Regions from separate parts of the Anoxybacillus sp. ST70 genome, predicted to be linked through region 1. Evidence: riboswitches for the same ligand, from Rfam matches in the RefSeq annotation. Region 1 holds a riboswitch; each other region holds the start of a gene.
The links. A riboswitch is a leader RNA that binds a small molecule or an ion and turns the genes downstream of it on or off. The one in region 1 is predicted to bind S-adenosylmethionine.
Positions count from the first base shown of each region.

Region 2: linked by a shared signal. The riboswitch ahead of K1I43_RS09105 (methionine ABC transporter ATP-binding protein) and the one ahead of K1I43_RS02325 (methionine biosynthesis PLP-dependent protein) in region 1 are both predicted to bind S-adenosylmethionine.
Region 3: linked by a shared signal. The riboswitch ahead of metK (methionine adenosyltransferase) and the one ahead of K1I43_RS02325 (methionine biosynthesis PLP-dependent protein) in region 1 are both predicted to bind S-adenosylmethionine.

Region 1 covers NZ_JAHZOF010000001.1:447,735-455,689, reverse strand. Annotated here, with positions in the region: gene K1I43_RS02350 (RNA-guided endonuclease InsQ/TnpB family protein) at 1-1,018, shown strand, start outside; gene K1I43_RS02345 (phosphatidylglycerophosphatase A family protein) at 1,119-1,634, shown strand; gene K1I43_RS02340 (Rpn family recombination-promoting nuclease/putative transposase) at 1,758-2,633, shown strand; gene mscL (large conductance mechanosensitive channel protein MscL) at 2,662-3,057, opposite strand; gene K1I43_RS02330 (cupin domain-containing protein) at 3,183-3,665, shown strand; SAM riboswitch class I at 4,590-4,697, shown strand; gene K1I43_RS02325 (methionine biosynthesis PLP-dependent protein) at 4,770-5,873, shown strand; gene metC (cystathionine beta-lyase) at 5,877-7,016, shown strand; gene K1I43_RS02315 (HD domain-containing protein) at 7,036-7,572, opposite strand; gene K1I43_RS02310 (hypothetical protein) at 7,690-7,955, shown strand, end outside.
Region 2 covers NZ_JAHZOF010000005.1:191,982-199,936, forward strand. Annotated here, with positions in the region: partial or broken gene K1I43_RS09095 (transposase family protein) at 1-205, shown strand, start outside; gene K1I43_RS09100 (hypothetical protein) at 418-891, shown strand; SAM riboswitch class I at 1,182-1,287, shown strand; gene K1I43_RS09105 (methionine ABC transporter ATP-binding protein) at 1,362-2,390, shown strand; gene K1I43_RS09110 (methionine ABC transporter permease) at 2,380-3,048, shown strand; gene K1I43_RS09115 (MetQ/NlpA family ABC transporter substrate-binding protein) at 3,066-3,890, shown strand; gene K1I43_RS09120 (carboxymuconolactone decarboxylase family protein) at 3,963-4,307, shown strand; gene sufC (Fe-S cluster assembly ATPase SufC) at 4,486-5,265, shown strand; gene sufD (Fe-S cluster assembly protein SufD) at 5,281-6,585, shown strand; gene K1I43_RS09135 (cysteine desulfurase) at 6,585-7,805, shown strand; gene sufU (Fe-S cluster assembly sulfur transfer protein SufU) at 7,795-7,955, shown strand, end outside.
Region 3 covers NZ_JAHZOF010000002.1:7,364-15,318, reverse strand. Annotated here, with positions in the region: gene K1I43_RS03255 (gamma carbonic anhydrase) at 58-588, shown strand; gene K1I43_RS03250 (phosphatase PAP2 family protein) at 662-1,180, shown strand; gene metK (methionine adenosyltransferase) at 1,226-2,431, opposite strand; SAM riboswitch class I at 2,552-2,660, opposite strand; gene pckA (phosphoenolpyruvate carboxykinase (ATP)) at 2,835-4,427, shown strand; gene K1I43_RS03235 (hypothetical protein) at 5,345-5,713, opposite strand; gene K1I43_RS03230 (hypothetical protein) at 5,776-6,423, opposite strand; partial or broken gene K1I43_RS03225 (IS982 family transposase) at 6,473-7,326, opposite strand; gene K1I43_RS03220 (hypothetical protein) at 7,457-7,955, opposite strand, start outside.

The DNA.
Region 1 (7,955 bases):
CTATCGAGCGATGCCAATGGCTCAATGTGCCCAACAAACGTTAAGAATGCTCCATCAAAATTGGCAATCATTTTTTAAATCGATGAAAGATTGGGCAAAAAACAAAGACAAATATACAGGCAGACCGAAACCGCCCAAATATCTCAAAAAAGACGGACGGTATGTACTTGTGCTAACGAATCAATCATGCAAAGTCGTCGATGAACACATCACGTTTCCTGCCTGCTTTCAAGGGTTTCGGTTAAAGACAAACATGAAAGGGAAGCTTCAACAAGTCCGATTCGTTCCAAAACACCGCCATATCATCGTCGAAGTTGTTTACAAAATCCCTATTCCGCCGCAAAAACAAGATCATAACAGATATATCAGTATTGATTTGGGTTTAGATAACTTTGCAACCATTGTGAACAATGTGGGGAAACAACCGATCGTCATCAATGGTAAAGGTCTAAAATCCGCCAATCAATACTATAACAAACAAATGAGCCACTATCGCAAAGTAGCGAAACAGATGAATGGACTCGATTGGACAAAACGAATGAGCAAAATGACAGAGAAACGAAATCGCATCGTAGAAAACTTTATGCACCAAGCGAGTGCCTTTGTCATCAAACATGCGTTGTCTTTAGACTGCGATACGATTGTGGTGGGGATGAATAAAGATTGGAAGCGTGAAGTCCATCTCGGAAAGCGCACAAATCAAGCGTTCGTTCACATTCCGTATCAAACGTTTCTTCATCAGTTGCAGTACAAAGCGGTACAGCATGGGATTCGTGTCGTCGTGACAGAAGAAAGCTACACATCGAAATGCAGTTTTTTAGACATGGAAGAAATGAAGAAACAAAAACAATACAAAGGAAAACGAATCAAGCGCGGGCTGTTTCAATCTGAAAACGGAACGCTTATCCACGCAGATGTCAATGGGGCATACAACATTATGAGAAAAGTATTCCCAAAGGCGTTTGCCAATGGGATAGCGGGTGTGGGGTTACACCCGATCCGAGTACATGTCGTTTAAACGACGTGGACGGATAAACAATTTTATTAAAATCTTTACCATTATTCTATGATTTTGATAAAATTGATAACCTAATGAGAGAACGAGAGGAGGATGAGGAATGAAGCGCGTATCTAGTCAAGAAGTGTATGAAAGAACGTTGCAACTATTAACGGAACGTGGTGTGACGATTCCAGCGATTGCTGAGATTGTATATGAAATGCAAAGTCCGTACAATAAAAATTTAACGATGGCAGAATGTATTGAAAGCGTAGAAAAAGTGTTACAAAAACGCGAAGTACAACATGCGATTTTAGTTGGTATTGAGCTTGATAAACTTGCAGAAAACGGCATGTTGTCACAGCCGCTTCAAACGATTGTCGAAACGGATGAAGGGCTGTTTGGCGTCGATGAAACGTTGGCATTAGGAGCGGTTCTCGGATACGGAAGCATTGCAGTGACAACGTTTGGACATCTTGACAAAAATAAAGTAGGAATCATTAAACAGCTTGATACGAAACGTGGCAAAGGTGTGCATACGTTTTTAGACGACTTAGTCGCAAGCGTTGCCGCAAGCGCCTCTGGTCGCCTTGCGCACAACTTGCGCGATGAGGAAGAAGCGGCATTAAATGCGTAAAAGAAGCCGTAAATCCGTATGGGTTTACGGCTTTTTTAGGGAAGAGATGTGAACATCACATGCAGGAAAATAGTCGATGTTGTCGAATAAAAACATCGAAACGATTGTATGCGAGGTGACTATATGTCCATTGACCACGATCGTCTGTTTAAAGAGTTGATCCAAACGTTTTTTGAGGAGTTTATTGTTCTCTTTTTCCCAGCCATGCACGAGCATATCGACTTTCACCATTTGTCGTTTTTATCCGAGGAGCTGTTCACCGATGTGACGGCAGGGGAGAAGTACCGCGTCGATTTGCTTGTCGAAACGAAGCTGAAAGGCGAAGACGGGCTTGTGATTGTGCATATCGAAAATCAAAGCTACGTTCAACCATCATTTCCAGAACGGATGTTTATTTATTTTAGCCGTTTGTTTGAAAAGTACCGTAAACCCATCGTACCTATTGCCGTATTTAGCTACGATACGATCCGCGACGAACCATCGACATTTACCCTCCAATTTCCATTTGGCCACGTGCTAGACTTTCGCTTTTTCACTTTGGAACTTCGCAAACAAAACTGGCGAAATTACGTTCGAAATGATAACCCTATTGCCGCTGCACTGCTAAGCAAAATGGGATATACTGAAAGTGAACGAGTAGAACTGAAAAAACAATTTTTACGTATGCTTGTCCGGTTGGAGTTAGACGAAGCGAAACAACGATTGCTGTTTGGCTTTTTTGAAACATATGTAAAATTATCCGATGAAGAAGAACGAAGACTACGAAGCGAGGTGAATGAAATGGAGACGAAAGAAAAAGAACAAGTGATGGAATTAATTATTTCGTATGAACAAAAGGCGTTAGAAAAGGGAAGAGAAGAAGGAGTGGAGCAAGGAATAAAACAAGGAATGAAGCGTCTTGTACAAACGATGGCGAAAAAAGGGATGAGCGTAAAAGATATTGCAAACGTTACGGATCTTTCGGAAGAAGAAGTAAAGCAGTTCGTAGAGAAAGAATGAGTGGGAAGCCCCCAAAAAGCTCTGGGGGCTATGTTGTTTCTTTTTGTTGTTTTAATAAATCGCGAATTTCTGTGAGCAGTTGTTGTTCTTTTGTGATCGTTGGTGCGGTTTGTTTCGTTTCTTCTTGTTTTTTGATTCGTTCGTGTACGTTGTTTAACAGCTTAATAAATAGAAAAATCGAAAAAGCGATCAGGAAAAAGTCAACGACGGTTTGAATAAAAGCTCCGTATTTGACTTCTGCTTCACCGACTTTCCAAGATAATCCGCTAAAATCGACGCCACCTAAAATGAGACCAACAAGTGGCATAATGATGTCATTCACGAGGGAAGAAACGATTTTTCCAAATGCTCCACCAATGATGACCCCAACAGCTAAGTCGATGACGTTGCCCCGCACAGCAAATTTCTTAAATTCGTTCCACATCGGCATGCCTCCTTTTTCCATACCTTAACATATATCCGTTCTATTTGTCGATTTTTGCATGTGAGGCGCATAGTCGGGCAGTTGTGCATAACATGGCGATGAATATGAAAAAAAGAGGTGAGAACATGTATTACTATCCGAATGTTGTGTATATGCCTGTATATCCATATCCGATCATGCCTTATCCGTTTCCGCGCGAACATACGAAAGATTACGGACCAAACCCGTTTGTCGTACAAATAGAAGAAGCGACGAAACGAAACAACATGTTCCGTACGACGTTATGGACCGGACCTCATTTGCAAGTGACATTGATGAGCCTTCGTGTCGGAGAGGATATCGGTTTAGAAATGCATCGGGGTGTTGATCAATTTTTACGTATTGAACAAGGAGAAGGGATTGTGCGGATGGGCAAAAAGAAAAACGAATTGACGTTTGAAAGACGCGTGACGGATGGCTCTGCCATTTTTGTGCCTGCAGGAACGTGGCATAATGTGATCAACATAGGGAACGTTCCGCTTAAGCTGTACTCCATTTATGCGCCGCCACAACATCCAGCCGGCACCGTCCATCCGACAAAAGCCGATGCTCTTGCAGCAAGAAAATAGGGGACAATTTTTGTCCCCTTTTTCACTGCCAAACTACAAAAAATGTGAAGTGCATCAAAAATTGCCTTGAGTACTCAACTTCAAAACCGAGAAGCTATTGACACAGTGTTGTCGGTTCTATTGGATCTGTGTATTTTGTTCATAGGAAACTGTAATGATTTGAATGCAGAATTTGAAGTATTGATATTATCTCTTTTTATGATTTTGTTCTATTAGTAATTGGATAATGTGTTCGTTTTGTTTAATTTGTATATCGCTATTTTTTTTTAGCTGGTAAGCACATTTCAAAAGAAAAAATAGTGAAAATGCAAAAATAATAATAGCTACAAGTGAAAAGTATCCCATTGCTCTCCGTCCTTAGTAATTAGTTTTCAATCAAATAATAAAAATCATTCATATGAAAAGTCTCGTAAAATCCGAATACAAAAATATTAGTCGGAAATATTGTAAGAGTAAGAATTTTTTTAATTGGAATACCTCCTAGTAATTATAATTTTAAGATATATTTTACATGATTATAGTCCGAAATTCGATATCATTCACATTATTGTAAAAAGTAAGGTTTGTCATATTCCTATATAAGGAGATTTGGGCTAAATTTCTATTACTTTTGCCTTGTGTATCGTTTCAGACATGTTGTTTTTTCGCTAAAGAATGAGTATGCGTTCCGTTATATCAGATAAGACTTATCTGTTATTTTTTATATAAAAAAGGGGTGCATCATCACAACATGTGCTTGACAAGCGATATGCTCCCCTAGACAAGGATTTGCAAAAATCATTGATTCACTGATTTTTCCTTACAAGCGGGAGGGAGACATGTTGCGAAAAAATCAAGCGCAACTTTTAGTGAAGAAAAAAGTTGCATTTTTTTTGAAAATCATGTACATTAGTTAAAAATCAGAAAATTCAATATGCGTGTGCATTCTTATCAAGAGAAGGGGAGGGACTGGCCCGATGAACCTTCAGCAACCAGCCGAAAGTGGTCAGGTGCTAAATCCAGCGGATTGGTGTTCAATTCGGAAGATAAGAAGAAGCGTTTGTCTATGGACAGAAAGCCTTCTTCTTAGAAGGCTTTTATTTTTTTGAGAAAGGGAGAGGGCGAATGAGTCATGTGGAAACAGTATTAGCGCAAATCGGTAATCGAAGCGAGACGACGACAGGAACGGTCAATCCACCTGTATATTTTTCAACAGCTTATCGTCATGAAGGGATCGGACAGTCGACGGGGTACGATTACATTCGGACAGGAAACCCGACGAGACATATCGTCGAGGAGGCGATTGCGCAATTAGAGGAAGGGGATCAAGGGTTTGCATGTAGTTCAGGCATGGCGGCGATTCAAACGGTGTTTGCGCTTTTTGAAAGCGGCGATCATTTTCTCGTTTCGGCCGATTTATATGGCGGGACGTATCGGTTGTTTGAAAAAGGGTGGAAGAAATACGGGCTGTCGTTTACATACGTCGATTTTCGCGATGTAGATGCGGTAAAGGGACAGGTGACGGACAAAACGAAAGCGATTTTTTTAGAAACGCCGACAAATCCGCTCATGCAAGAAGCGGATATCGAAGCGGTTGCGGCGTTTGCGAAACAATATGAGCTGCTTCTTATTGTCGATAATACGTTTTACACACCTGTGTTACAAAAGCCGCTCACGAAAGGGGCAGATATCGTCATTCATAGCGCGACGAAATATTTAGGCGGGCATAACGATGTGCTTGCGGGGCTCATTGTCGCAAAAGGAAAAGCGCTGTGCGAGCAATTGGCGATGTATCATAACGCGATCGGAGCGGTGCTGTCTCCGTTTGACTCATGGCTGTTAATTCGCGGCATGAAGACGCTCGCTCTTCGCATGCGTCAGCACGAACAAAATGCGAAAGCCATTTACGAATTTTTACGTGAACACGAAGACGTCACCGATGTGTTATATCCGGGAAGAGGAGGCATGTTGTCGTTTCGCGTGCGCGATGAAAAGTGGGTCAATCCGTTTTTGCGCAGTTTAACGCTCATTACGTTTGCAGAAAGTTTAGGCGGTGTCGAAAGTTTTATTACGTATCCAGCGACGCAAACGCATATGGATATTCCAGAGGATGTTCGCATTGCCAATGGCGTATGTAATCGACTGTTACGTTTTTCTGTCGGCATTGAACACCATGACGATTTAATTGCCGATTTAACACAAGCGTTTCAACGCATGAAAGAGGTGTAACAAATGGAGTGGCAAACGCAATTGCTTCACAATAAATGGCGAGTGGATGCACAAACAGGGGCAGTCAGCGTCCCGATTCATCATGCGTCGACGTTTCATCAGTTTGATTTTGATACGTTTGGAAAATATGATTATAGCCGCACAGGCAATCCAACGCGCGAGGCGCTTGAAGAAACGATCGCGGAGCTTGAAGGAGGAGTGAGCGGCTTTGCGTTCGCATCAGGCATGGCGGCGATTTCAACGGCGTTTTTGTTGTTGTCAAAAGGGGATCATGTGTTAATTACAGATGACGTATATGGCGGAACGTATCGCATCATCGCGGATGTATTAAGCCGATTTGGCATTGAATATACGTTTGTCGATATGACCGATTTAGATGCCGTAGCGCGCCATATTCGTCCGAATACGAAAGTGATTTATATGGAAACGCCGTCAAATCCGCTGCTGAAAATTACGGACATTCGCGGGGTTGTGAAGCTTGCGAAAGCCCACGGTTGTTTGACGTTTTTAGATAATACGTTCGCGACACCTTTATTGCAGCGTCCGCTCGATCTCGGCGTCGATGTCGTGCTCCATAGCGCGACGAAATTTTTAGCCGGCCATAGCGATGTCGTCGCTGGACTTGCGGTTGTGAAAGATGAGCGACTAGCCAAAGAGCTTCGGAAGTTGCAGTATGCGTTCGGTGCGGTGCTCGGCGTGCAAGATGCGTGGCTTGTGCTGCGCGGGCTAAAAACGCTTCACGTTCGGCTTGATTATGCTTCCCGTTCAGCGATGCAGCTCGCGCAGTTTTTACATCGTCATCCGAAAGTGGCGCACGTATATTATCCGGGGCTTTCGCATCACGAAGGGCACGTCATTCATCGCGATCAAGCGCGTGGGTTTGGGGCGGTGTTGTCGTTTGAATTGGAAAATGAACAAGCGGTGCGGACGTTTGTGAAATATGCGCACATTCCGGTATTTGCGGTTAGTTTAGGAGCGGTAGAGTCGATTTTATCTTATCCGGCAAAAATGTCGCATGCGGCGATGCCGAAAGCAGAACGCCTTCGTCGCGGCATTACGGACGGGTTGTTGCGCATAAGCGTCGGACTCGAGGCGATCGATGATTTAATTGCGGACTTTGAACAGGCGTTATCATATGTATAGGCTAGGCATATGCCTAGCCTTAGCTAATTTGGTCGAGGGCATCGCGTTGTAGTTGTTGCTCGACCATGCGATCGAGTTGTTGAATTTTTTTCAAAGCGAGTTCGTCATCGATTTGGCGATAGTGATGTTTGCCACCTGGTTCTTCATCTGCTTCATCGGCAAGTTTAACGATCGTCTGAAGCGGTTTTCGTTTTAGCTCTCCTTCTGGAAGATACGAATCGGTATGAAGCAAAATGGCGAGGGCGATTTCTTTGGCATGTTGAGGATGTTCACCGAGTCGAATAAGCAATTTGTGCGCTCGCTCCGCCCCTTTAATCGCATGAATGTCGTTTTGTTTATATGTTTCATAGTCCCACGTTCCGTTTGAGTACCATTCATAATGCCCAATATCATGAAGCAGTGCCGCTTTTGTCGCTAAATCGACATTTACTCCATATTGCAGGGCAAGGCGATACGCATGATATGCGGTAGCGATGGCGTGTGCGACGCCTGAACGTTTTACATATTTTTGAGTGATGGGGTGAAGGAAGATGTCAGTTAATGTGACACGTCTCATTGTGCATGCCCCCTTTTTTGTTTTTCTAATTATCATACCATGTCTTATTTAAGAAAGGCAATACATATTTTTTCTGTTTTTCTTTCATAATAAGTGAAAAAAGTATGGAGGATACGTATGTTTTTATCATTGTTATTATCGGTTATGACAGCGCTTTCGTTCAATGGACATGCTTGTACGAAAAAATTAGAGGAAGCAAACGTGCAACTATGCGGCAAAGAAGATGGGGATTGGGTGCGTCATTTTACGCTTCACGTCGGAAAAGCGACGTATGCTTTTCCAGAATGGGAACATATCAATGACCCGAAAGCAACTCCGCAATTGTATTCTGTTGATGTGATGGACGATGGAAAGGAAGATGTCGTCGTTTTTCTCGTGAAAGC
Region 2 (7,955 bases), on a different contig from region 1:
GACGAAAAAAGAAGGAGTGAGTCGAACGGATGAAGGATTTGATGGTTTTACGCCGTTGTTTGCGTATGCAGGGAAGGAAGGCTATATCGTTCATGCTGAGCTGCGTCCAAGAAAACAACATGTGCAAGACAACCTGTCTTCGTTTTTAACCACCGCCATCCGTCGAGCTCGTCCACTGGCCTCGTCTCGTCTGCTCACTCGCGTGAAACATCGCTGCATCAAGAATTTTTTGAAGTTAGGAGGAGCATAAGCAATGTATAAGTTAAAATAAAGAACTTCCGATTTTTATCTAAAACAGGCTAACATAGCATATCTCGGATGAGTAATCAATTAAATAAGAATTAAGATCTCTAAAATCCACGGTACTGATGTTCAACTAGCATTATGAGTAAATATACGATGTGAGGAGAAAAAGTAATGAAAATTAAATTTAAAAATTTGGTTTTAGCTACTACCCTAGCATTTGCTTTTACCTTGTCATTAGAGGGGTTTTTTGGATCGTTAATTACAACTGAAGCTAGTACTCTCCAGAAGCAAGTATATAAAGAGGGGAATGTAACAATTACAGTTACTCCTACAGTAGGGAGTTCAATAGCCGATTTAAGCAATTCAAAGTCAAAAATTACCCCACTTGATACTATCGTTCGAGGAAATAAAAAGACGAAAACAGTTCAGAGTATGTATGGTACGGTCACAATGACAGTTACTTATGATCGAAATCGAACAACTAAGACTTCTACGATTACGGGGATTTATTCTTTAGAAAACACCGACTCTTACTTGAAATTACTTGATAAATGGTATACTCCCAGTGTTGCACAAGCCGACTACTATGACTCATTTCATAAAGTTTATGTAACGATTAGAATTACAAAAGAAGAATGTGATTAATGTATTCACTCAGCCTGTAGCTATATAGATACAATCGAAAAGTTTACCCTCATTTTTTTGGACTGAAGGGGCTGATCGAAAACGTATTAGTGTTTTGGATCAGCCCTTTACGCTTTCGCGTAAGCGGTTGTTGCTCGGTCGCCCGACATTAGCAACATAATGATTCCTTATATTGAAGTCAAAAAATTTTTTATTGACATCGTCCTTCTTTCGATGATATACTCACATTCGTAGTTCAGCATCATTCTTGAATACATTAAAACGTTAACTGAATAAAGCGTTTAAAAGCGCTCTTATCAAGAGAGGTGGAGGGATGTGCCCGATGAAACCCGGCAACCGTCAGCGCTGCTGAAATGGTGCCAATTCACACAAAGCGTTTGCTTTGAGAGATAAGAGACAGAATGGATGATAACGCCTTTCTGTTCTCTTGAGCAGAAAGGCTTTTTTCATGGAAGGAAGGTGACAGCGACGTGATTACTTTATCAAACGTAACGAAAGTATACAGAGCGGCAAGCGGAAATGTGACTGCGGTCGATCATGTAAACTTGCATATTGCAGAAGGAGAAATTTTCGGCATCATCGGTTATAGCGGAGCGGGGAAAAGTTCGCTCATCCGATTGTTAAATGGGCTAGAAAAGCCGACAAGCGGTGAAGTGATTGTTGATGGAAAAGATATGGGGAAAATTAGTGGGAAACAATTACGACAAGCGCGTCAGCAAATCGGGATGATTTTCCAACATTTTAACTTACTTTGGTCGCGGACTGTACGTGAAAATATTGCTTTCCCGTTAGAAATTTCCGGTGTTCCGAAAGAGGAACGGATGAAGCGCGTCGATGAGCTTATTCAACTCGTCGGCTTGCAAGGAAGAGAAAATGCATACCCGTCGCAATTGAGCGGAGGGCAAAAACAGCGCGTCGGCATTGCGCGTGCGTTAGCGAACAACCCGAAAGTGTTGTTATGTGATGAAGCGACATCAGCGCTTGACCCACAAACGACGGACTCCATTTTAGATTTGCTCGTCGATATTAATAAACGTCTCGGTTTAACGATCGTGTTAATTACACACGAAATGCATGTTATTCGTAAAATTTGCGATCGCGTAGCGGTCATGGAAAACGGAAAAATTGTTGAAATGGGCGAAGTGCTTCATGTATTCCGTAAGCCAGAGCAACCGATTACGAAACGATTCGTCCAACAAGTGACGGAGCCGGAGGAAACGAAAGAAGCCATGTTGCATCTTCTCGAACGATATCCGAACGGCCAAGTTGTTCAGCTTACATTCGTCGGCGAAGCGGCTGAGCAACCGCTCATTACACAGCTTATTCGTCAATTTGATCTAAATGTGAATATTTTGCAAGGGAAAATTTCGCAAACGCATCACGGTTCATATGGGGTGTTATTCATTCATTTAGACGGTGCGAATGAAGAAATTGAGCGAGCACTCGCTTTTATTCGCCAGCAAGAAGTTGAAGTGGAGGTGTTGGCGAATGTGGAATGAACTATTTCCGAACGTCGTTTGGGATAAAATATGGGCGGCGACGATGGAAACATTGTATATGACAGCTATCTCTGTTATAGCAACGTTTGTGCTTGGCATTTTACTTGGTTTATTGCTGTTTTTAACGTCTAAGGGAAACATATGGGAAAATCGTCTCGTTAACGGTGCCATTGCGTCGTTCGTCAACATTTTCCGCTCGATTCCGTTTATTATTTTAATTATTTTGCTTATTCCGTTTACCAAACTTGTTGTTGGTACAATTCTTGGAGCAAACGCTGCGTTACCAGCTCTCATCATCGGTGCCGCACCGTTTTATGCGCGCATGGTAGAAATTGCGCTTCGTGAAATTGATAAAGGTGTCATTGAAGCAGCAAAAGCGATGGGGGCGACGACATCGACAATTATTTGGAAAGTGCTCCTCCCAGAAGCGCTTCCTGCACTTGTATCTGGAATTACAGTCACAGCGATTGCGCTCGTTGGATATACAGCGATGGCAGGAGTTGTTGGTGCTGGAGGGCTTGGAAATTTAGCGTATTTAGAAGGATTCCAACGCAACAATAACGATGTGACATTTGTTGCAACTGTGCTCATTTTAGTCATTGTCTTTATTATTCAGTTTATTGGTGACTTTGTCACTTCTAAAATAGATAAACGATAAAAAGGAGGAAGAAACAAATGAAAAAATGGATCTCTTTACTTGTTGCTGCAGTTGTTATTTTAGCGCTTGCTGCTTGCGGAAAAAGCGAAAGTGCGGAAGAAAAAACAAATAAGCTTGTCGTTGGTGCATCAAATGTGCCACATGCGGAAATTTTAGAGCAAGCAAAACCGATTTTAAAAGAAAAAGGGATTGAATTGGAAATCGTGACGTTCCAAGACTACGTGTTACCAAATAAAGCGTTAGCTGATAAAGAGTTAGATGCAAACTATTTCCAACACATTCCTTACTTAGAAGCACAAATGAAAGAACATGGTTATGATTTTGTGAATGCTGGCGGTATTCATATTGAACCAATTGGCGTATACTCTAAAAAATATAAAAGCCTTGAAGAACTACCAAACGGGGCAAAAATTATTATGAGCAACTCTGTTGCAGACCACGGTCGCATTTTATCGATGCTTGAAGAAAAAGGTTTAATTAAATTAAAAGATGGTGTTGATAAAACGAAAGCAACAGTTGATGATATCGTTGAAAATCCGAAAAACTTAGTGTTTGAAGCAGATGTCGAAGCAGGTTTACTTCCACAGGTTTATAAAAACAATGAAGGAGACGCGGTATTAATTAATGCCAACTATGCGTTAGATGCTGGCTTAGATCCAGCGAAAGATCCAATTGCGGTAGAGTCGCCAGAAAACAACCCATATGTTAACATTATTGCAGTTCGTAAAGGTGACGAAACACGTAAAGAAATTCAAACGCTCGTTGAAGTGTTGCAATCAAAAGAAATTCAAGACTTCATTTTAGAAAAGTATAACGGTGCTGTCATTCCAGCGACAAAATAAGGATGTCCATTCGGGCATCCTTTTTATATTTTTCCGGAAACGACACATGCTAAAAAGGAAGGAGGAGTGTGTATGTCGATGGAACAATTTTTACACGAATATAAAAAAGGATTAGGAACGTTTACACAACAAATGACGAAAGTCGGGCAAACGTTTCAGGCGTTTACAGAGGCGTGTTTTGAGGAAGGGACGTTGTCGAAAAAAGAAAAGCAACTGATTGCCTTAGGGATTAGTGTCGCGAAACAAGATGAATATTGTACGATTTATCATACGAAAGGGTGTATCGATGAAGGAGCGACAGAAGAACAAATATTTGAAGCGTGTGCGGTTGCCGCTGCGTTAGCCGGCGGGGCGACAATGAGCCAAGCAGTCACGCTCGTTCGACAATGTATTGATGAATTTACTCGCACGCATTAAAAGGATAGGGCTCCCTATCCTTTTTTTACATATGTGATAAAATGCACTTTAGAAACAAAAAAGTATCAAAATGCTTGCAATAAGGTTGCTAATACTTTTCATCTGTTATAAAATTGTAATGAGAATAAAGTGAGAATTACGTTTTTATGAACATAAGCGAAACTGGAGGTATTTTTTTATGGCAACATTAACGATTAAAGATCTTCACGTTGCAATTGATGGGAAAGAAATTTTAAAAGGGGTCAACCTTGAAATTAAAGGTGGCGAGTTCCATGCGATTATGGGACCGAACGGAACGGGAAAATCAACATTATCTGCGGCAATCATGGGCCATCCAAAATATGAAGTGACAAAAGGAAGCATTACATTAGATGGGCAAGACGTATTAGAAATGGAAGTAGACGAACGTGCTCGCGCAGGTCTTTTTTTAGCGATGCAATATCCGAGCGAAATTAGCGGTGTGACAAACGCTGACTTCCTTCGTTCAGCCATTAACGCACGTCGCGGAGAAGGAAATGAAATTTCATTAATGAAATTCATTCGTCAATTAGATGAAAAAATGGCGTTTTTAGAAATGAATCCAGATATGGCGCATCGCTATTTGAATGAAGGATTTTCAGGTGGAGAGAAAAAGCGGAATGAAATTTTACAATTAATGATGTTGCAGCCGAAAATTGCAATTTTAGACGAAATTGACTCAGGTCTTGACATCGATGCGTTAAAAGTTGTTGCAAAAGGTGTAAACGAAATGCGCAGCAGCGACTTCGGCTGTTTAATTATTACCCACTATCAGCGCCTATTAAACTACATTACGCCAGATTACGTACATGTTATGATGCAAGGACGGATCGTGAAATCAGGTGGTCCAGAATTAGCACAACGTCTTGAAGCTGAAGGATACGATTGGATTAAAAAAGAGCTAGGCATTGAAGATGAAGTCGTTGAGCAAGAAGCGTAAGCGTTAGGAGGATTTATGATGATTGAGACGAAACTACCATTCGACCAACAGTATGTACGCTCTTTTTCGGAAGGGCGTGGAGAACCGGACTGGCTTTTAAACGTTCGCTTACAAGCTCTTGCACAAGCGGAACAACTTCCTTTACCAAAGCCAGATAAAACGAAAATCGATCGTTGGAACTTTACACAATTTTCTACTCATCTCGTTGAAAGCGCTCCGCTTTCTTCTTTAGAAGAGTTGCCAGAGCAAGTGAAAGTGCTTATTGATATCGATGAACAACAAAAAAACGTATATGTGCAACGCGACCATACATGTGCATACGTATCGCTTGCGGATGAGTTGAAAGAAAAAGGCGTCATTTTTACTGATTTAGCGACAGCTGTTCGCGAACATAGCGATCTTGTGCAAAAATATTTTATGGACGGTGTGAAAGTAAATGAGCATCGTCTGACAGCGCTTCATGCTGCCCTTGTCAACGGCGGGGTATTTGTATACGTGCCGAAGCATGTACAAATTGACGTGCCGTTGCAAGCGGTGTACGTGCATGAAAAAGCGGAAGCGTTGTTTAATCACGTCATTATTGTTGCAGATGTGGGCAGTAAAGTAACGTATGTGGAAAACTACATTTCAACATGTGAACGTTCGGAAGCGATCGTCAACATCATTACAGAAGTGTTTGCGCGAGATGATGCGCAAGTGTTTTTCGGTGCGGTAGACAATTTGGCAAAGGGAACGACGGTCTATGTCAACCGCCGCGGTGTGACAGGGCGTCATGCGCGCATCGAATGGGCGCTTGGTTTAATGAATGACGGAAATACAATTTCAGAAAACATTACGCGCTTAATCGGTGATGGATCAGTCGGCGATACGAAGACAGTCGTTGTGAGCCGTGGTGAGCAAGTGCAAAACTTTACGACAAGCGTCATTCACTACGGAAAACATACAGAAGGCTACATTTTAAAACACGGCGTTGTCAAAGATGAAGCGACATCGATTTTTAACGGCATTGGAAAAATTGAGCACGGGGCATCGAAATCGAATGCGGAACAAGAATCGCGTGTGCTTATGTTAAGTCCAAAAGGACGAGGAGATGCGAATCCGATTTTATTAATTGACGAAGATGACGTGACAGCAGGCCATGCGGCATCGGTCGGTCGTGTTGACCCAACGCAATTATATTACTTAATGAGCCGCGGTATTCCGAAAACGGAAGCAGAGCGATTAATTATTCACGGCTTTTTAGCACCTGTTGTGAATGAAATTCCAATTGAGCGTGTGAAAAAACAATTAATTGAAGTGATCGAAAGGAAAGTTAAGTGATGAACGTAAAAGAACTTCGTCAACTATTCCCGATTTTAGATCAACAAGTCAATGGCAAACCGCTCGTTTATTTAGATAGCGCGGCAACATCGCAAAAGCCGTTACCGGTTATTGAAGCGATTGACAATTATTATCGCCAATACAATTCGAACGTTCATCGCGGTGTGCATACGCTTGGCACAAAGGCGACTGATGCCTACGAAGGGGCGCGCGACAAAGTGCGCCGCTTCATCGGTGCTGCCTCGACGGAAGAAATTATTTTTACACGCGGGACGACAACGGCGATTAACTTAGTGGCGGCAAGCTATGGTCGAGCTCATGTGCGTGAAGGTGATGAAATCGTTATTACGTACATGGAACACCATAGCAACATTATCCCTTGGCAGCAAGTTGCGAGACAAACAGGGGCAACGTTGAAGTACATCCCGCTACAACCAGATGGTACGATTCGATTAGAAGATGTCGAACAAACGGTGACACCGAATACGAAAATTGTAGCTGTCATGCACGTATCCAACGTGCTCGGTACAATCAACCCAGTAAAAGAAATTACCCGAATTGCTCATAAGAACGGCGCGGTTGTTGTTGTTGATGGAGCGCAAAGCACTCCGCACATGAAAGTAAACGTGCAAGACATCGATTGTGACTTTTATGCGTTTTCAGGCCATAAAATGTGCGGTCCGACAGGTATCGGTGTGTTATATGGAAAAAAACGTTTACTTGAGCAAATGGAACCTGTTGAGTTCGGTGGAGAAATGATTGATTTTGTCGGCTTGTATGAGTCAACATGGAAAGAGCTTCCGTGGAAATTTGAAGGTGGTACACCAATTATCGCTGGAGCGATCGGCTTAGGAGCTGCGATTGATTTTCTTGAGCAAGTCGGTTTAGATCATATCGCTGAGCACGAACATCGTTTGGCGCAATATGCGCTTGAACAGCTCGCGACGATTGAAGGATTAACGATTTACGGTCCGAAAGAGCGGGCAGGGCTTGTGACGTTCAATATCGATGGTGTGCATCCGCATGATGTAGCAACGGTTTTAGATGCGGAAGGCATTGCTGTTCGTGCTGGTCATCATTGTGCGCAGCCACTTATGAAATGGCTAAATGTGACAGCAACCGCACGCGCAAGCTTTTATTTATACAATACAGAAGAAGAAATTGACGCACTCGTTTCAGCATTAAAGAAAACGAAGGAGTATTTCAGCTATGTCTTTTAATAGCCATTTAGATACGTTGTATCGGCAAGTGATTATGGACCATTATAAAAACCCGCGAAATCGCGGGGTATTGGAAGGGGAACACGTCGATATAAACATGAACAACCCGACGTGTGGCGACCGTATTCATTTAACGTTAAAAGTAGAAGA
Region 3 (7,955 bases), on a different contig from region 1:
ATAGACGAAAAATTTGTACACTAAATATAACAAAATGAAACGAAAGGGACGAGCCAAATGATTTATCCATATAAAGAACATACACCAAACATTGCGTCTTCCGCTTTCATCGCCGATTACGTCACCATTACAGGTGATGTAACGATTGGAGAGGAAACGAGCATTTGGTTTAACACCGTCATTCGCGGAGATGTCGCACCAACGATCATCGGCAACCGTGTAAACATTCAAGACAATTGTGTCCTTCACCAAAGCCCAAACAATCCACTGATCATTGAAGATGATGTGACCGTCGGCCATCAAGTTATTTTACATAGTGCGATCGTAAGAAAAGAGGCTCTCGTCGGTATGGGTTCTATCGTTTTAGACGGTGCTGAAATTGGTGAAGGGGCTTTTATCGGTGCCGGCAGTCTTGTGCCTCAAGGAAAGAAAATCCCTCCTCGCACACTTGCGTTCGGACGCCCCGCAAAAGTAATTCGAGAATTAACCGAAGAAGATGAGCGTGAAATGGCACGAATTCGCCGCGAATATGTCGAAAAAGGACAATATTATAAGTCGCTTCAATTAAACAAACCACGCAATAAATAAGCGTGGTATTTTTACATTGTTTTATTATTGACTTAACATATATATTTTATCATAAATTCAGGGGGATTTGCTTATGTTGCGAAAATGGTACGATTGGGAGTGCAAGTTGTTTTACAGCATTAATCGTTATTTTGATCGGAAGTGGCTTAACGCGTATTTTCGCTCGATTACGCACATTGGAGGAGCGACATGCTCGATTACAACCGTATTGCTAGCCATTTGGTTGCTACGTGACGAATGGCAGGATGCTGCTATCGCGAGCGCGGTCGCATTGGCACTTAGTCATATTCCTGTCGCAATGATGAAAAAAATGTACCCACGCAAACGACCGTATATTTCACTTCATGACACAAAAGTAACAAAAAATCCGTTAACTGATCATTCATTTCCATCCGGACATACAACCGCAATATTTTCTGTCATCATTCCATTTTTACTATACGCTCCGGCATTAACGATTTGGCTCTTGCCCATCGCGTGTAGCGTCGCGATTTCGCGCATTTATTTAGGACTTCATTATCCATCTGATGTGCTTGCTGGCTGTATGCTCGGTACATTAGTTGGCATCGCTTCATTTTCTGTTCTTACTTAAAAAACAAGAAAGGAGAGCTACATCTTGTAACTCTCCCTTTTTTCCTTACTTCGCCAACTGTAACGCTTGTTGTTTTAACACTTCTGCTTTATCTGTACGTTCCCAAGGAAGATCAATATCTGTGCGGCCAAAGTGACCGTAAGCAGCTGTCTGTTTGTAAATCGGGCGACGAAGATCAAGCATTTTAATAATGCCCGCTGGGCGAAGATCAAAGTTGTTGCGCACCACTTCAATTAATACATCTTCAGATACTTTGCCTGTGCCGAACGTATCAATTGAAATCGATACAGGTTTTGCAACACCGATCGCATACGCTAACTGCACTTCGCATTTATCGGCAAGACCCGCTGCAACAATGTTTTTCGCTACGTAACGTGCCGCATACGCTGCTGAGCGGTCTACTTTCGTTGGATCTTTTCCTGAGAATGCCCCGCCGCCGTGACGTGCATAACCACCGTATGTGTCAACGATAATTTTACGTCCTGTCAACCCTGCGTCACCTTGTGGACCACCGATGACGAAACGTCCTGTTGGGTTGATAAAATATTTTGTGTTTTCATCGATCAATTCTGCCGGAACGACAGGTTTAATGACATGTTCTTTAATGTTGCGCACAATTTGATCTCGTGTAATTTCTGGATGATGTTGTGTAGAAACAACGATCGTATCGATACGTACAGGTTTGCCGTTTTCATCGTACTCCACAGTCACTTGCGTTTTTCCGTCTGGACGTAAGTACGGTAAAATGTCTTCTTTACGCACTTCTGCTAAACGGCGTGCAAGCTTATGTGCAAGAGAAATTGGTAGCGGCATAAGTTCTTTCGTTTCGTTGCACGCGAAGCCAAACATTAATCCTTGGTCACCTGCACCGATCGCTTCGATTTCTTCATCTGTCATTTGTCCTTCGCGAGCTTCTAACGCTTTGTCAACACCCATCGCGATATCTGGCGACTGTTCATCAATTGACGTCAATACTGCGCACGTATCTGCATCAAAGCCATATTTTGCGCGCGTATAGCCAATTTCACGAATTGTTTCACGAACAATTTTCGGAATATCTACATATGTAGATGTTGTAATTTCTCCACTCACTAACACAAGTCCTGTTGTTACACTCGTTTCGCACGCCACACGCGCATTCGGATCATTCGCTAAAATCGCATCTAAAATCGCATCGGAAATTTGGTCACAAATTTTATCCGGATGCCCTTCCGTTACAGATTCAGATGTAAACAGACGACGTTTAGGCATTCAAACATTCCTCCTCAGTATAGTGACAAATGATACGGTACTCATCCCTCTTATTATGGTCTATCGTGAAAAAAACCTTTCCCTCAGAGGAAAGGTTTTTGCATTTGTCTGCGCCTTTCACTCTTATCGTTCAAGGGCGTTCCCTTGCCACAGGTTAGCACCTTTTCACGTATGTGACGGTTGCTGGGTTTCATCGGGCCTGTCTCCCTCCACCAACTCGGGATAAGAGTATCCGTTCATTTCAGCATCATATCACATCGGTACAGAGCAAGTCAACGTTTTTTCTCCTGTCATAGTCTCGAAAATAAATTCAAGAAAAATACACGAATTAGTATGGACTATTTATTAAAATGTGTTATACTTTTTACATAAAGATAAATCAAACAAAGGTAGGTTTTGTCCAATGAATTCCATTGAACTGACAAACAAATTATCAACACTCTTACAAAGGGATGGGGTTTTTCATAACTTATCTGTACCGCGATTAGTAGAAAAAGTATTAACTCGCAAAGAAGGCGTCCTCACTTCGTCAGGTGCAGTTTGTGCAACAACTGGAAAATATACAGGTCGTTCTCCAAAAGATAAATATATTGTGGAAGAACCATCTGTGAAACATAAAATTGATTGGGGAACTGTCAATCAACCAATTTCTGAAGAAGTATTTGATAAACTGTACAACAAAGTGATCGATTATTTAATGACGAAAGAAGAAATATTTGTATTCAACGGCTTTGCTGGAGCGGATCCAGCTTATCGCTTGCCAATTCAAGTTGTCAATGAATTTGCTTGGCATAACTTATTTGCCCATCAATTGTTCATTCGTCCAACAACAGAAGAATTACAAACGCATGAACCACAATTTACGGTCATTTCTGCACCGACATTTAAAGCAGATCCAGCTGTTGACGGCACACGTTCAGAAACGTTTATTATCATCTCATTTGAACGTCGTACCGTGCTGATTGGTGGAACAGAATATGCAGGGGAAATGAAAAAATCGATTTTCTCTGTGATGAACTTTTTGTTGCCAGAACAAGGAATTTTTCCAATGCACTGCTCAGCAAACGTAGGTCAAGAAGGAGATGTCGCGCTCTTTTTCGGTTTATCAGGTACAGGGAAAACAACGCTTTCTGCCGATCCAAACCGTCGCCTAATTGGCGATGACGAGCACGGTTGGTCAAATAACGGCGTGTTCAACATTGAAGGCGGATGTTATGCGAAATGCATTAACTTATCACGCGAAAAAGAACCACAAATTTTCGATGCGATTCGCTTCGGTTCCGTATTAGAAAACGTCATGATTGATCCAGACACACGCATACCAAACTATGACGATGCAACGTTGACGGAAAATACGCGCGCAGCATATCCGCTTGAAGCAATGGATAATATCGTTCAACCGAGCATTGCAGGTCATCCGCATACGATTGTCTTTTTAACAGCTGATGCGTTTGGTGTATTGCCTCCAATTAGCAAATTAACGAAAGAACAAGCGATGTATCATTTCTTAAGCGGCTATACAAGCAAGTTAGCGGGAACAGAACGCGGAATTACCGCACCTGAAGCAACGTTTTCGACATGCTTTGGATCACCGTTTTTACCGCTTCCTGCAACACGCTATGCAGATATGCTCGGGCAAAAAATTGACGCTCACGGCGTTCAAGTATTTTTAGTCAATACCGGTTGGACGGGAGGCGGATACGGTGTTGGTGAACGAATGAAGCTATCTTATACGCGTGCGATGGTGAAAGCGGCGTTAGAAGGCGAATTAAACAACGTAGAAACCGTTCAAGACCCGATTTTCGGTCTGCATATTCCGCTTCACGTCCCAGGTGTACCGGACGAAGTATTACTGCCAAAAAGCACATGGGCAGATCAAGAAGCATATGACCAAAAAGCAAAAGAACTTGCGGCGAAGTTCCGTGAAAACTTTAAAAAATTCACAAACGTTGATCCACGCATTGAACAACTCGGTGGACCGATCGCAATCGAGTAGGAGGAGGTGATTAACCTCCGTCCTCTCACACCACCGTACGTACGGTTCCGTATACGGCGGTTCAATCAAGATCAGTGACGCAAGAAATTTTTTTGATTTAAGAGCATCGTTCTTCTTCCTTCCGTAAATAGCTGATCTTCTTATGCCAGTCGTCACTCCACCCTCCAAGAGATCCCCCACGGGATTCACCGTTTCCTTTCTCTTGGGAGGCACTTCGTTTTCTGTGTTCATCATGACGGACTGAAGCCAAGGGCTATTTTCTCTTGATTGTTCGGTTCTTCCGAATCGTTCTAGACCGATTCGTACGACGACCTCTGCTGACTTCTGATGGTTCAGCTACTTATCACGAAGTAGGTTATGAAGCGTACTTCACGTATCCATCAGACCTCCTCGGGTAAGAGTGCAATCTTTCCTTCCACCTGTCTGCTTCATTTACTCTGTATCACCTTCGGCAGAAAGGGCTTTGTTTTGTTTAGAAAACTCATCCAATGATACCCAACAGCCTTATATGAAGTTCGTGTTCCTCAGACCGGAAGTTTGCCGCCCGCTTCCTTCAGATTCCGCGTCACCACGGACACCCTTGCGTTAAGCTAACTGCTACTTCTGCCTTCGCAGTTCGGGACTTTCACCCTAGAGATTGCACCCATGCCGAGCGCACTAAAAGCGCCAAATAACCCTCTTTGAGAGGATTATTTGGCATGCCTAAAACATGTGGTATTCTTTTTCTTCGGCTAATGATCACAAACATGGTGTATGGATACAGCGACGCTTAACCACTAAACTTGAAGGGTGTGTAATCCTAACCTATAATCCACTTTAATTTCCTTAAAAAAGTCGCTCACAGGTGTTTTTTATATAATTCTTTATGTTACCTTATATTTAAATTTTTGGTATCCAAATATTTTAGTTCATGTCTTTCATTCACTTTCTTTCCTTTTCATGAATAAAAGAATTATGAGGAAAACAAATAAAATAAGTGTAATCCATAAGGAAATAGAGTAAGCCTTTTTGAATAACTGAATAGTCCATACTGGTGCCCAAGCATCCTCCCCTAGTAGCCAATATGCGATCACATTTGAAATTCCAATACCTTCTGTATTCGGTTTCAGTGATTGATAATAATTAAGTGCTAAACTAATACTGCAAACTATGGATACGAAAAAAAGTGCAGTAATTGTCATAAGGAGTGTTTTAGATAAATTTTTTGTTCTTCTATAGAATAAATAAGTAAAAATTAAAAGAGTAATTAACAAAATGTAATAAAAATAAAGTTCTGGATTGAACATGATTTCACTCCTAATGAAAAACTTAAGGGAAGTAGATATCTACCCCCTTTAAGATTTTTTAATTATTTATTGTTTTCCTCTTTTTTCTTCTTAACATCTTCTAATAACCAAGAAAGCGCATGGGCAAAACCATTGTCTTTTTCGTGTTTCAAGAAATATTTATCTCCTGTTGTATCAGCAAGGAAAGTAACTTGATCATTTTCAATTGCTGTTAAATCTTCATGACTCACAAAACCGTACATATCAATAAAACCAACAAACTCCGCATTGTATTCCTCTTTAAGTTGTTTTTTCACCATACTAACATGTTTCTCCTCTACGTGTGGTTTAAAGGCAAGTGTTATACGCTCATCACCTTTTACAGCACGTGCTACAAATTGTTGAGGATTAACTTTGTGTTTCTTTACAAATTCCTTTAATTCCTTAAATTCTAATGGCCGAGAAAATGTGATAGTGGTATTAATATCCTCAACTTTTTTGTTCTTAATTTCATTATTTTTTTCGGTAATAAGTTTCTTGTATTTTTCTACACCCAATTCTGTTTTCTCAATATTTTTATACTGCTCTATTAGATTCGATTTATCAAAAGTTTGTTCCACTTCTTTATCCCCGCTAGAAGCAGCATTCCCAATTTCAACTATATTAAAAGTAAAGGCCAACGCACAACCTAGTCCAGCTACTGCCAACAAAAATTTTTTGCTCCAAGCCATCTTATTGACCTCCTTAAATAGTTACTATACCCGTGGTGCTAGTTGGGTGCTAGCGCTCAATTAGTCCGAGTGTGACAAGTGAATAGACCAACAAACGCCATCGAGTGCCACTTCAAACCCTGAAATGGGGTTGGCACAAATGTTTGTAATCCGATACTGATTGGCAAGGACAGAGAACACCTCCTCAATCACTTTTCGTTTATCTTTGATCCATCCCTCCCATGGTGACGATGAGTAATGCTTCTGTTTTCTGCGAGATGGAGTCCAGAAGGTAATTTGATATTCCTTATATATCTTTATTTATAAATAATAACTATAAATAATAACCAAAAATCCCTCGTCACCCAAATTGTAGAGATGGGGAACTTGTGTCATGGCTGTTTCAGCGGCGACTCGATCGTGACAAAACGCTTCTGCCACCTCATATCCCATTGGCAATCATTGATCGGTCACTTCAAGATAGAGCTTAAATCCGTAGTACCACTTCTGTTTCGACGCACAATACCCGATGTCAGCGATACCTTAGAATTGTTGGACGCGATGCATTCTTGCATTATGGAACAACTCGATCGACATACTGTCTACGACTGCATAGGCATGGCGTTGTCCACGTTTAGCGAGCTCAGCGAATCCATTTGACCACGGAGGACAACGCTCGACACCGTCGATTGTACCGAAACCGTTCGATAAACTGTCGGTTGGTGAACAGGTTTCCCTCCACAAAGCAATGCCATGTCCGTTTAGAAGAAAAGCCCAACGGTTTTCCTAATAGATAAATGGCAATGATCACGGCATCTTCTTGTTTCACCAATGATGATTGCGGCGCTGCAAATATAGTTAAGAAAATGGTCGCATATTGTTTTTGAATTTTCGCTTGGTCTGTAAATGAAAGTGCTCTTGCACGGGAAGTCTCCTTTCGAGTGTTGACTGGCATTTTCATTATACAGGAAATCTATGGGGAAGGGCTATTTACGCGATTTTATCTAGAACCACAGGTTTTATTTATGATTCTTTACTATTAGGTTGATTTTAATTATGGTCTTCCAAGGTTATCCCCGTAAGTAATCGCACGATAGCCACCACCATTTATGCAGTTGTTGTAATCAATAAAACCTTTTTTACTCATAGCAAAGTTTAACTGTATTTCTCCGCTGTCTCCGCTATCTCCATCTCTAAAATCTTCCCAGTTTGTTGTAAAGAAATACTGTTGGGAAACTACTGTACCTAATGCAACTACTTCTGATTCTTGGTTATCTACTCCACCGTCTGTCTCGAAATCAAATTTTGGATCAGGTAAATTTGTAGTAGAAACATAAGCACTAATCTCTAAATCAAATGAATTATCAGGAACAGCCGTCATATCAACGGTAAAATATGCTGGAGAATTGTCACAACTTGTCCCAGGGTTATCTCCACCATTGTTATATTCTTTAATTTGACTAACATTATACGAATCTAAGGTAAACTTACTTTCTGTTCTAATATAGTAGAAGCCATCGTATCCAAAATACGATTTGAGACTACCTGTTCTC